Regions from separate parts of the Virgibacillus kekensis genome, predicted to be linked through region 2. Evidence: riboswitches for the same ligand, from Rfam matches in the RefSeq annotation. Region 2 holds a riboswitch; each other region holds the start of a gene.
What was found. Region 2 has a riboswitch for thiamine pyrophosphate ahead of ACFO3D_RS08755 (YkoF family thiamine/hydroxymethylpyrimidine-binding protein). Riboswitches for the same ligand answer to the same signal wherever they lie in the genome.

Region 1 (3,282 bases), on a different contig from region 2:
CGGTCGGCTCCCAAGTCACGTAAGGAATGAAGTAATGCCATCATAAATGTGATAATCAAAAAGATACTGAATAATTCTTTTGCAGCTACGAGGTTAGCATTGAATATTGCAGTAAAACCGTCAATCAAGCTTCCCTTGAATACCCAAGCTATTACAAAAGTCCCGAGCAAGGATGGAAGCACAACCCCTTTTCTGAAAATCATAGTTAATATAATAATCAGTGTAAATAAACCATACAACCAGTGCGATACAGTAAGCTCCACTGTTTAACACTTCCTTTCCAGCGTGTGCTATAGCCTATGCACAGGGAAAAGAAGCGGTGCTATACTCCTATATCGCTTAAAATAATTTTTATCTTAGTTAGTTACTACCTGTATCCCGATTATCACTACATTCATTGCACAGCAGTTTACCATCTATTTGATCCCCGTCAAAAAAACCGTCTTTACAATAGATAGGCTTACCGCATGAACCGCATTCCCCGATAAGCTCCCTCACTTATAACCCTCCCCTTCTAAACATTCGAAATATTATAGTACTATTTTATCATATAAGTTGTCACTTAATCTTTGTGGCTTACCTAGCAATTGATATAAACTGCGACATAACAGCCGTACCTACCGCTACGTCAGAATCCTTCGCTTTCCGGGGGCACGGCCTCAGCCTCCTCGCGGAAAGAACGTCGCTGCGGGGTCTTCGGACTCGTGCTGTTCCCCCAGGAGTCTACGCATTCTGCCTGCGCTAATAGGCGTTTGGCGTTGATATAAGTATAAATCAATTTCAATCCAGCGACGGAAATACATGGAGACTCCAGCGGGAAAAGCAACAGCTGAAAATCCCGCAGGAAGTGGTCTTCTTCCGAGGAAGTTGAAGCGTTGCCCGCGGAAAGCGTAGTGTATTTCCGGAGCGAAGTCTCGCTGTTATGTCACAGTTTATATTAACTGCTCAATAAGGCTTCAATAAAACAGAAAAAAAAACAGCCCTCGTTATAAGCAGGGCTGTTCTCTGTGAGCGGAGTCCATATTCAATTATGCAGCCTGTAGTAACGTTCTTGGCTGTTTGTAAAATAACAGAAATACGAGTATTGCACTTAAAATAAATGAAGGCAACATATATGATCCGCTGTACAACAGTGAGTACAACCAAACCGGCTGTCCTTCAGGTGCATAGTGTCCGAAAAAGGCAATACCCGCAATAAAGTGCGCCAAAAATCTTAGCCCGGAACCAATGAATACACCCATTGTAATATAACTGAAACTTTGCAGCGGTTTACTATTCTTTATTGCTTTTTGAACTGGCTTAGCAAACACTCCAGCCGTACCTATAACAGTAAATGCTACGATATAGTCGAGGAATCCCTGGACAGGAGTTAAAATGATCGGTCCGGACATCACAACCTGCAACATTCCGAACAGAAAACCAGCTGTAAGTCCCCCTTTTAATCCCCAACGGAACGCAACAATAAATATGGGAATCATTGCAAAGGATACTGAACCACCTTGTGGCCAAATTGCAAACTTCAGAAATGGTATAATATCGAGCAATAGTGCCATAGCAGCAAAAATAGCCACCTCAATCAAAAATAACGTACGTTTGGAACGCATATAAACCTCTCCCCCTTTGCCGGCAGACCACCCTGCCGTGCGGAATTTTTTTGATCACAAAAAAAGCAATGCCAAGGGGAAGCTTCCTGATGGGGAAATCCGCTCACATTGCCTAAAAAAATCCATCAAAAAAGCCACCATCCCTACGTTAGTACTAACTAACAGGTTCAAAGGGTAAGAACAAATAACTATGTTCACTCTCAGCCAAATGGCTCCCCCTGTAGGCTTCTACTATTCTGCTTTTTTCGCTATACTAATTATAACGTACCATTCTGAATATAACAACAGTACTGAAGTTTATTTTACAGTGCCATAAATTCCTCTACATCCCGAACACAAAGCTGAATTGCATTCTCCCAGAATTCCGGTTGAGTCAAATCAACATTCAAATGTTTTTTCGCCAGACTCTCCACCGTCATACGGCCGGTGTCGCGGAGAAGTGCAATATAGTCATCCTCAAATCCTCCGCCCAATTCTTGTGCATGTGCATAGATACCAAGGCTGAATAAATATCCGAATGTATATGGAAAGTTATAAAACGGAACCCCGGTAATATGGAAATGCAATTTGGATGCCCAGAAATGCGGGTCATATTCATCAAGCGAATCACAGTAGGCTTCTTTCTGTGCTTCGACCATCAGTTCATTCATCCGGTCAACCGATACCATTCCCTGTTTCCGTTCCTCATAAAAGCGCTGTTCAAATATAAATCTTGCATGGATATTCATAAAAAATGCAACACTACGCTGGATCTTATCCTCAAGCAATGCCAGTTTTTCTTCTTTATTCTTTGCGTTTCTTACAGACGCATCCGCAACAATCATCTCAGCAAAGGTCGATGCTGTTTCTGCCACGTTCATCGCGTACCCCTGATTAAGTCCATTTAAATCATTCATTACATACTGGTGAAAACCATGTCCCAGTTCATGCGCGAGTGTTGCTATATTAGATGAGGTTCCTGAATAGGTCATGAAAATCCGAGTCTGTTCACTTTGAGGGAAACTTGTACAAAAACCACCTGGACGCTTTCCTGCCCGGTCTTCCGCCTCAATCCAGCGGTTTTCAAATGCAATGCGCGCAAAATCGGCCATTTTGGGACTGAATTCACCAAACTGATCAACGATAAAATTCGCCCCCTCTGTGTAACTTGAGGTTTTCACTGACTTGGATACAGGTGCCCCAATATCGTATATACTCAACTTTTCCAATCCCAGTAAATCCGCCTTTTTCTGCAAAAACTTAACAAAGTGATGCTTGTTTTTATTGATAGCTTCCCACATTGCATCAAGTGTCTCTTTTTTCATCCGGTTAATGGCCAGTGGTTCCTTTAATACATGCTGCCAGTTACGATGTTTATATTTCTGCAGTCTGAACCCTGCCAAGTGATTCAATGTCTGACCAAACAAATCAGCATTGCTGCCCCATGCTTGGTTTAATTGTTCGAACACATGCTTACGAACAGAGCGATCAGGGCTGCTCATTTTATTTGACGCTTGACCAACTGAATATGATTTCTGCTCGCCATTTTCATCGATTTCCACTTCCATATTCCCAACTATCGTGTCATACATCTGACTCCATCCATGATAGCCATCAACCGCCAGATCATTGATCAGCATCTCCTGTTCGGACGGCAAAAGTTCTTTTGCTTTTTCTCTATATTCATTAAGAACAAATT
Region 2 (3,282 bases):
GACTTCCCGTTTACGTTTATCGGGTATTTTTTGCCGTTCGAATGAAATCCAGTTACTGGAAACCTCATCCATAGTTAAAGGGATAGATTCCGGATTATGCGCCAAGGCATACTGCGTGATTCTTGGCAGCCAGATTCCCTGCTCATATAGACTAGGCAGAATCGCCTTGACCCCGGCCCGGAGTGAACCATCATAAAACACTTCACCATTGCGGTTAAGCAACAGACTGCGGTCCATAAATTCCATCCATCCGTCCAGCTGATGTTCAATGACAATAAGTGTGAAATCCTGCTGCAATTTCAGATTCTGAATCGTCCGCATTAAATCTTTGCTTGCAACGGGGTCAAGGTTTGCTGTCGGTTCATCCAGTATTAGCAAGTCCGGTTCCATCGCCAGAATACATGCCAATGCAAGTTTCTGTTTTTGCCCGCCGGATAGTGTAGCAACCTCTGTATTCCTGAATTCATGCAGATTAACAAGCTTTAGGGCATCCTCGATTTTTTCGCCTATTTTCTCGCGGGGAGTATTTATGTTCTCGAGGCCAAATGCAATCTCATCCTCCACCGTCAACATGCAAAATTGCGTTTCCGGGTCCTGAAATACTACCCCCACATAACGACTTAGTTCGCCTGGCTGAAATGCGGTAGTTTTTTTACCATGGAAAAAAATCTCCCCGCCAAGTTCCCCGTCAAGCTCACGGGGATACAACCCATTCAGGCAAAAGGTCAATGTGCTTTTACCGCAGCCACTTGGCCCCAGCAGTAAAAGTGATTCTCCCTTATCCAGTTCAAAATTAATACCGGAAAGGGTGTTTTGTTCCCGGGTTTCAAATCGCAAAGATAAATCCGATACACGTAATAATGGCTTGGTGCTCATGCGGTCCGCTTCTTTCGGTATTCTTTTCCGAGGGCATAGCTGGAAAGCACTCCAGTTTTCGCAAGCCCATCACTTATCGCTTTTCCAAGCAACCCGGAAATCAGTGCACCACTAATGATTCTGGCAATGAACATTGCTGTAACATACCCAGTGGATAATGCAGCAAAGCCACCCAGGAAATACCCGTAAACAAAGCTGAACACCGCTGCTCCGACACCCGACGCCATCAGAACCCACGTATGATAGTTTTTCCAGCGGGTCATCGCAAACGCTGCCTCAGCGCCGAGTCCCTGAACCATGCCCGATACAATCAGCATCGGACCGACCGCATTACCGAGCAGCACTTCGACCATCGCGGCAATGGTTTCGGACATAAACGCTGCACCCGGTTTCCGGATAATGTACGCCGCAATAATGGAAACGATAAACCAGATTCCGAAAATAAGGTCGTACCCAATCGGGCCAAAAAATCCCACGAGAACCTTGCCGACCGGAAGAAATGCCAGGTATACGACGGCAAAAACCACAGCTAATGCTGACATGACAACGATTTCTTTAAAGCGCCAGTTATTCATTGTTGCTGCCTCCTTTGTGGGATGGGCTGTTCGCTGAGATAGATACCGTCATAACCGTATGGCTTGATCCGCCTTCAACGGTGGCCTCGAATACTTGCTGAAGACCTTCAAATATTTTAACCGAATGACCATCAAGCCTTGTTGCATAGTGGGCATGTGATACATCGACATGTTTTTTCATTGCCTCAATCTGATTCATAATAATATCCATATAATTGCCACCCCCAAGCGGATACAATGAAAATTTGGCCGCAACCGGCTGGTGGATTTCTTTTACCTGCTCGTGGTTTGCCGGAGCATCATCCTCTGCCAGATAGACATCACCCGCTGAATCTCCCGGACATCCAAGTGAATACGTTGCTTCAAATGCTACATGCTCACCAGTCTCCGCTGCATGGATGAAGATTGCCTTGGTCACATCAAAAACATGCGTTAACTTTCCTCGTACCGTTGTTGTTACATCATCCGTATTCATCCATACTTTTGAGGTATCTGCTTTTTCGAGAGCTCCCGTAATAATTTCGATAAATCTGTCGCTCATCGGGTGAACTGAAAAGCTGCACCCCGCGATTCCCGTACCGCCACTGCATTGCTGATTTGCCATACTGAATTCCTCCTCTATTTTTTTCAAATAAAAAAACTGCATCCCGGGGGAATGCAGTCTGAATGTATATATAGTAAGAATCCAAATACATGCGTCGACCACACTTCCCCACGCTGGTATTATCCAGATCGGGTGCCAAGGGTCAGAACAATACAGTTCCTCTCAGCCGCTTTCACAGCTCCCCTAGTGCAAGGTTAATATGCAGTTTTCTATATTTATCTTAACGAGAGGTTTTGAGATTGTAAAGGTTAAAGATTATTATCACAGAATCAGCTGAGATCATAAGTCCTGTAATCTGCAGTCTCATCACCTGTCTCCCCGGGCATCACGGTCTAAAGGAATTTTGCCTGGTCGGATTCGGGTCGATAAAAGAGAAGTCGAGAAAATCATATCATCCCTGTTCCCCTTTACCAGGGTCGTCCGTATTTGGGGTGAAAAGATTAGAAGAGTGAAAGAAGTAATTAATAATATTTGCATAGAATGTAATAACAAACCGTTAAAATAAATTTTTGATAAATCTATATCCCCCAGGATTTATCTGTAAGGAGAGAGGAGCTATATATCGATGAACAGTCCAATTTAAAATTCCCCGTTTAGATAAAAAAGTTATTTAATTATTGGGGGATATAGTATGAAACTGAATAAAAACTTTTCGTTATTATTGGTGGGACAATCACTTGCGAATATAGGTGATGTTCTGTATATAGTGAGTATTATTAGTACAATCTTTGTTTTAACAGGATCAGCGACTGCAGCATCGTTCGTTCCGTTTACAATTACTTCATCGATGTTTGTATCCAGTCTGTTAACTCCACTCTTGATCGGAAAAGTGAATTTAAAGTGGTTACTGGCTGGTTCACAACTGGGAAAAACATGTTTAATCATTCTATTAGGATTGATGTTGTTTGGGATTTCAGCATCCAATTATTTTCTCTTATTTGTCATTATCGGGTTAATCGCATTGCTTGATGGATGTGCAAACCCAATCAGGCTGACGCTGATTCCACATTATGTGAAGTCAGAAGAATTATTACACGCAAATGGGGTTGCTGAAACAGTAACTCAACTAATTCAAACAGTAATGTGGTTTGTGGGAAGTTTGTTTTTAATAATTATGAGTTCCCAGCAGATAATTTGGGTCGTAGGCGGCTTATTCGCCATAGCAAGTATCCTGCTGTGTTTCTTAAGGAATGTCAAACAAGCTCCAGTTGAGACACAAGGAAAATT
Region 3 (3,282 bases), 440 kb from region 2:
CGTCCCCGTGCTTAAAAAAGGGTAGCCACATAAGTGACTACCCCGGTTTGTTCATTTTAAAAAGATGAATCTACTTGCTTGTTTTCATGCTTTTCGTATTCCTTCATATAGTTAATTCTGCGTTGTGCGGAGGTTTGACTGACCTGCCCATCTGCGTGATAGGAAGATCTGACAAGCGGACCGGATTCACAATGTTTGAAGCCTTTTTTTAAGGCAATTTCTTTTAGCTCGGCAAACTCATCGGGATGGTAATATCTTTCCACCTTTAAGTGCTTTTTTGTTGGCTGCAGATATTGTCCAATAGTCATTATGTCTACATTATGTGCCAGGAGGTCATCCATAGCCTCAATAATTTCCTCTTTTGTTTCACCAAGTCCAACCATAATGCTCGATTTAGTTGGTGTGTTTGGTGCAATTTCTTTGACACGTTTCAGTAATTGCAGCGAGCGGTCATACATGGCACGGGCGCGAACTTTTTTGGTCAACCGGCGTACTGTTTCAATATTATGGTTGAAAATATCCGGTTCACTATCCATCAAGGTGTGCAGGCTCTCGTAATCGCCCTTCATATCAGATGGTAAAATTTCAATTGTGCCACCAGGATTTTCGCGACGGATAGCACGTACTGTTTCCGCGAAAACTGCCGCACCGCCGTCGTTTAAATCATCTCGGGCTACCGCAGTTACTACTGCATGCTTTAAGCCCATTATACCTACTGACTCCGCAACACGTTGAGGCTCGCCCCAGTCAAGTTCATTTGGAAGTCCTGTTTTTACTGCGCAGAACCGGCAGCCTCTTGTACATGTGTCGCCTAAAATCATAAACGTTGCAGTTTTTCTTTCGCTCCAGCATTCATGGATATTTGGACAACGTGCTTCCTCACAAACGGTGTTTAATTTCTTTTCGCGCATTAGTTTTTTTAAACCATTATACGATTTGTTGGTATTAATTTTTGTCTTAAGCCATTCTGGTTTACGTATGTATTCTTCTTGTTTAGCCACCGTCAAACACTCCTTTGATGATATAAATTCCATTCTTCCTGGGTATATTTTGATTTTGCTAATTCATAAACCTCACTCCACTGACTGTCTGAAAGCTTAAGCGGAGTGAATTCCAGATTTAGCTCTTCCTTGAACCCTTTTTGAAATGCATCTTTTAAATCATCGTATGTATGCTGCTTCCTGGTGATCTCATTTATGGTAATTGCTTTTTCAGAAAAAGTGTTACGCTTCTTTTCTCTTATTTTTTCATTTGGAAACTTAAACAAATCAAATAACATAGTTGTATTCATACTCATAGGAATCGATCCATGCTGCAGGAGCACGCCTTGTTTTCGCGTCTGGGCGTTTCCAGAAACTTTTTTGCCATTTACGAGCATTTCATAGAATGCAGGCTTTTCAAAACAGACATCCGTTCTTTCCGCTTTTTTCTCCGGGGTAGCATAATCTGCTTCAATACCTAACTGCTTATAACCTTCCAGAACACCTTTTGATAAGACATAATAGGCAGCCTGGATGGATGTTGGAATATAGTCCTTATCCTCTGAAACGACGATACTATAAGTCAGCTCATCATCATGCAATACGGCACTGCCACCGGTTAACCGTCTTACGAATTCACATTCATGCTTTTGCATGTTGGAGAAATCAATCGCCCGTTCAGCATTCTGAAAATGTCCTACAGAAAGACTGGGTTTCGACCAACCATAAAACCGTAAAGTTGGAGGTATTTTCCCCTCTCCGTGCCAGTCAAGCAATTTCTCATCGAGCGCCATATTAACTGACGCACTATTAAAGCCTGTATCAATAAATCCCCATGTCTCCTTCAAATTGTGTTCACCTCCATATTCTGGTGGTACAAAAAAACTGCATTCCTGTAGTGGAGTGCAGTAAATTTGCGTGATGTTTAATGAAAATACACAAATTCGACGGCACTTCCCCACGCTAGCATTACCATAGTTCGGGTATGAGGGTCAGAACAGGTAAGTTCTTCTCAGCTATATGATAGCTCCCCTAGTGCTATATCAACATGCAATTTCTATGACTATTTTAACGAGGTAAAGCAGGAATGTAAAGCGAGAACGGTTCTCCCGTTTCCTTTCGATTAGATCTGTTTTATCAGGTGATTCATTTTGTGGCTACTCACTATCCCTACGTTTGATAATGGTTGATGTCAATGTTATTTTATTTGGCTGAATTCTCCAAATAAATAGTGTCTAAAAAACTCTCACAAATACTTGACTCAATCCTTTAAGTTAGGAGAGTTTCTTTAAATTGGATTTTAAATCAAAATAAATATATTCAGGTCATTCAAATCTGGATGGCGGATTTTCTCGAAGGGTTGGATGGGACAATTTATAGCCATGATAATTTCCCGTGTAAGTTTTTTAAAAGATGCGATTGACAGGGATGGTAAATTAGAACCCCATAAAAACTTTTATAAAATCGAATAGATTTTGTTAGAGAAACTTTTAATGCCTTCTATCAAATCTGCAAGACCAGGAATTTTCTCAGACGACAATTTCGTTTTTATTTTGGATTGGAAAGGAGATCAACATGAGAAATAGAGCAGATATGTTTCGCAAACGAAGAAGCAAAAAAAATATCATCCTTAACTCGCTTATAATTTTAGTTTTTGCACTCATATTAATTGTCGGAGCAAACCTTATATTTGGGGGTAATGATACTGCCAAAGACGGCGAGACCAACGATGCGTCTGACAGTGATCCTAATAAGGAAGAAATGAAAATCACGGAAGATGAAAATAACGAGCAGCAATCCGAAGCAAAAGGTTCTAAACAAGAAGAGAGCAGCAATCAAGATGAAGATGAATCCTCCGAGCAAAACGAGGATGCGATTGACCAATTGGAAGTTGAAGAAGGCGACGATACCGAACGTGATGAAAATAGCAGTACCGCACAGGAAAACCAGGATGACAATCAATCCCAGCAGGATGATAGCGGTCCGAACGAATCCCAGATTGGAAAACCCATCGGCACTTCCCAGACCGGTGAGCATACGTCCAGCTACGAAAGAGGAACAGTCGATTGGAATGAAAAAGTAAAAGCGATAAAAATGGCAACCGGTTTGGACGACAGCATGACGCTTTGGCGACTGGAAAACGGCGGCGGACCACACAAATCAGTCGGCAAAGTCAGCCCTGACGGTGTCCAGGATTGGATGTACGTTGTTAACCTCCAGTGGGTTGATCAGAAGGGGTGGAAAGTAACGAGTGTTGAACGAAAGAGCCGGTAAATAGGGTTAAGCTTTCATGTATTTGAAA

Region 1: it holds a riboswitch for thiamine pyrophosphate, as region 2 does, so the genes downstream of both, thiT (energy-coupled thiamine transporter ThiT) here and ACFO3D_RS08755 (YkoF family thiamine/hydroxymethylpyrimidine-binding protein) in region 2, are expected to answer to the same signal.
Region 3: it holds a riboswitch for thiamine pyrophosphate, as region 2 does, so the genes downstream of both, ACFO3D_RS06740 (lipoate--protein ligase family protein) here and ACFO3D_RS08755 (YkoF family thiamine/hydroxymethylpyrimidine-binding protein) in region 2, are expected to answer to the same signal.

The regions. Positions count from the first base shown of each region.
Region 1 covers NZ_JBHSFU010000003.1:43,411-46,692, reverse strand. The annotation lists gene ACFO3D_RS01590 (hypothetical protein) at 1-263, opposite strand, end outside; gene ACFO3D_RS01585 (hypothetical protein) at 361-498, opposite strand; gene thiT (energy-coupled thiamine transporter ThiT) at 1,029-1,604, opposite strand; TPP riboswitch at 1,728-1,833, opposite strand; gene ACFO3D_RS01575 (M3 family oligoendopeptidase) at 1,907-3,282, opposite strand, start outside.
Region 2 covers NZ_JBHSFU010000004.1:940,391-943,672, reverse strand. The annotation lists gene ACFO3D_RS08765 (ABC transporter ATP-binding protein) at 1-876, opposite strand, end outside; gene ACFO3D_RS08760 (ECF transporter S component) at 873-1,451, opposite strand; gene ACFO3D_RS08755 (YkoF family thiamine/hydroxymethylpyrimidine-binding protein) at 1,444-2,055, opposite strand; TPP riboswitch at 2,144-2,250, opposite strand; gene ACFO3D_RS08750 (MFS transporter) at 2,687-3,282, shown strand, end outside.
Region 3 covers NZ_JBHSFU010000004.1:502,218-505,499, reverse strand. The annotation lists gene lipA (lipoyl synthase) at 57-1,001, opposite strand; gene ACFO3D_RS06740 (lipoate--protein ligase family protein) at 1,004-1,828, opposite strand; TPP riboswitch at 1,919-2,024, opposite strand; gene ACFO3D_RS06735 (YrrS family protein) at 2,556-3,254, shown strand.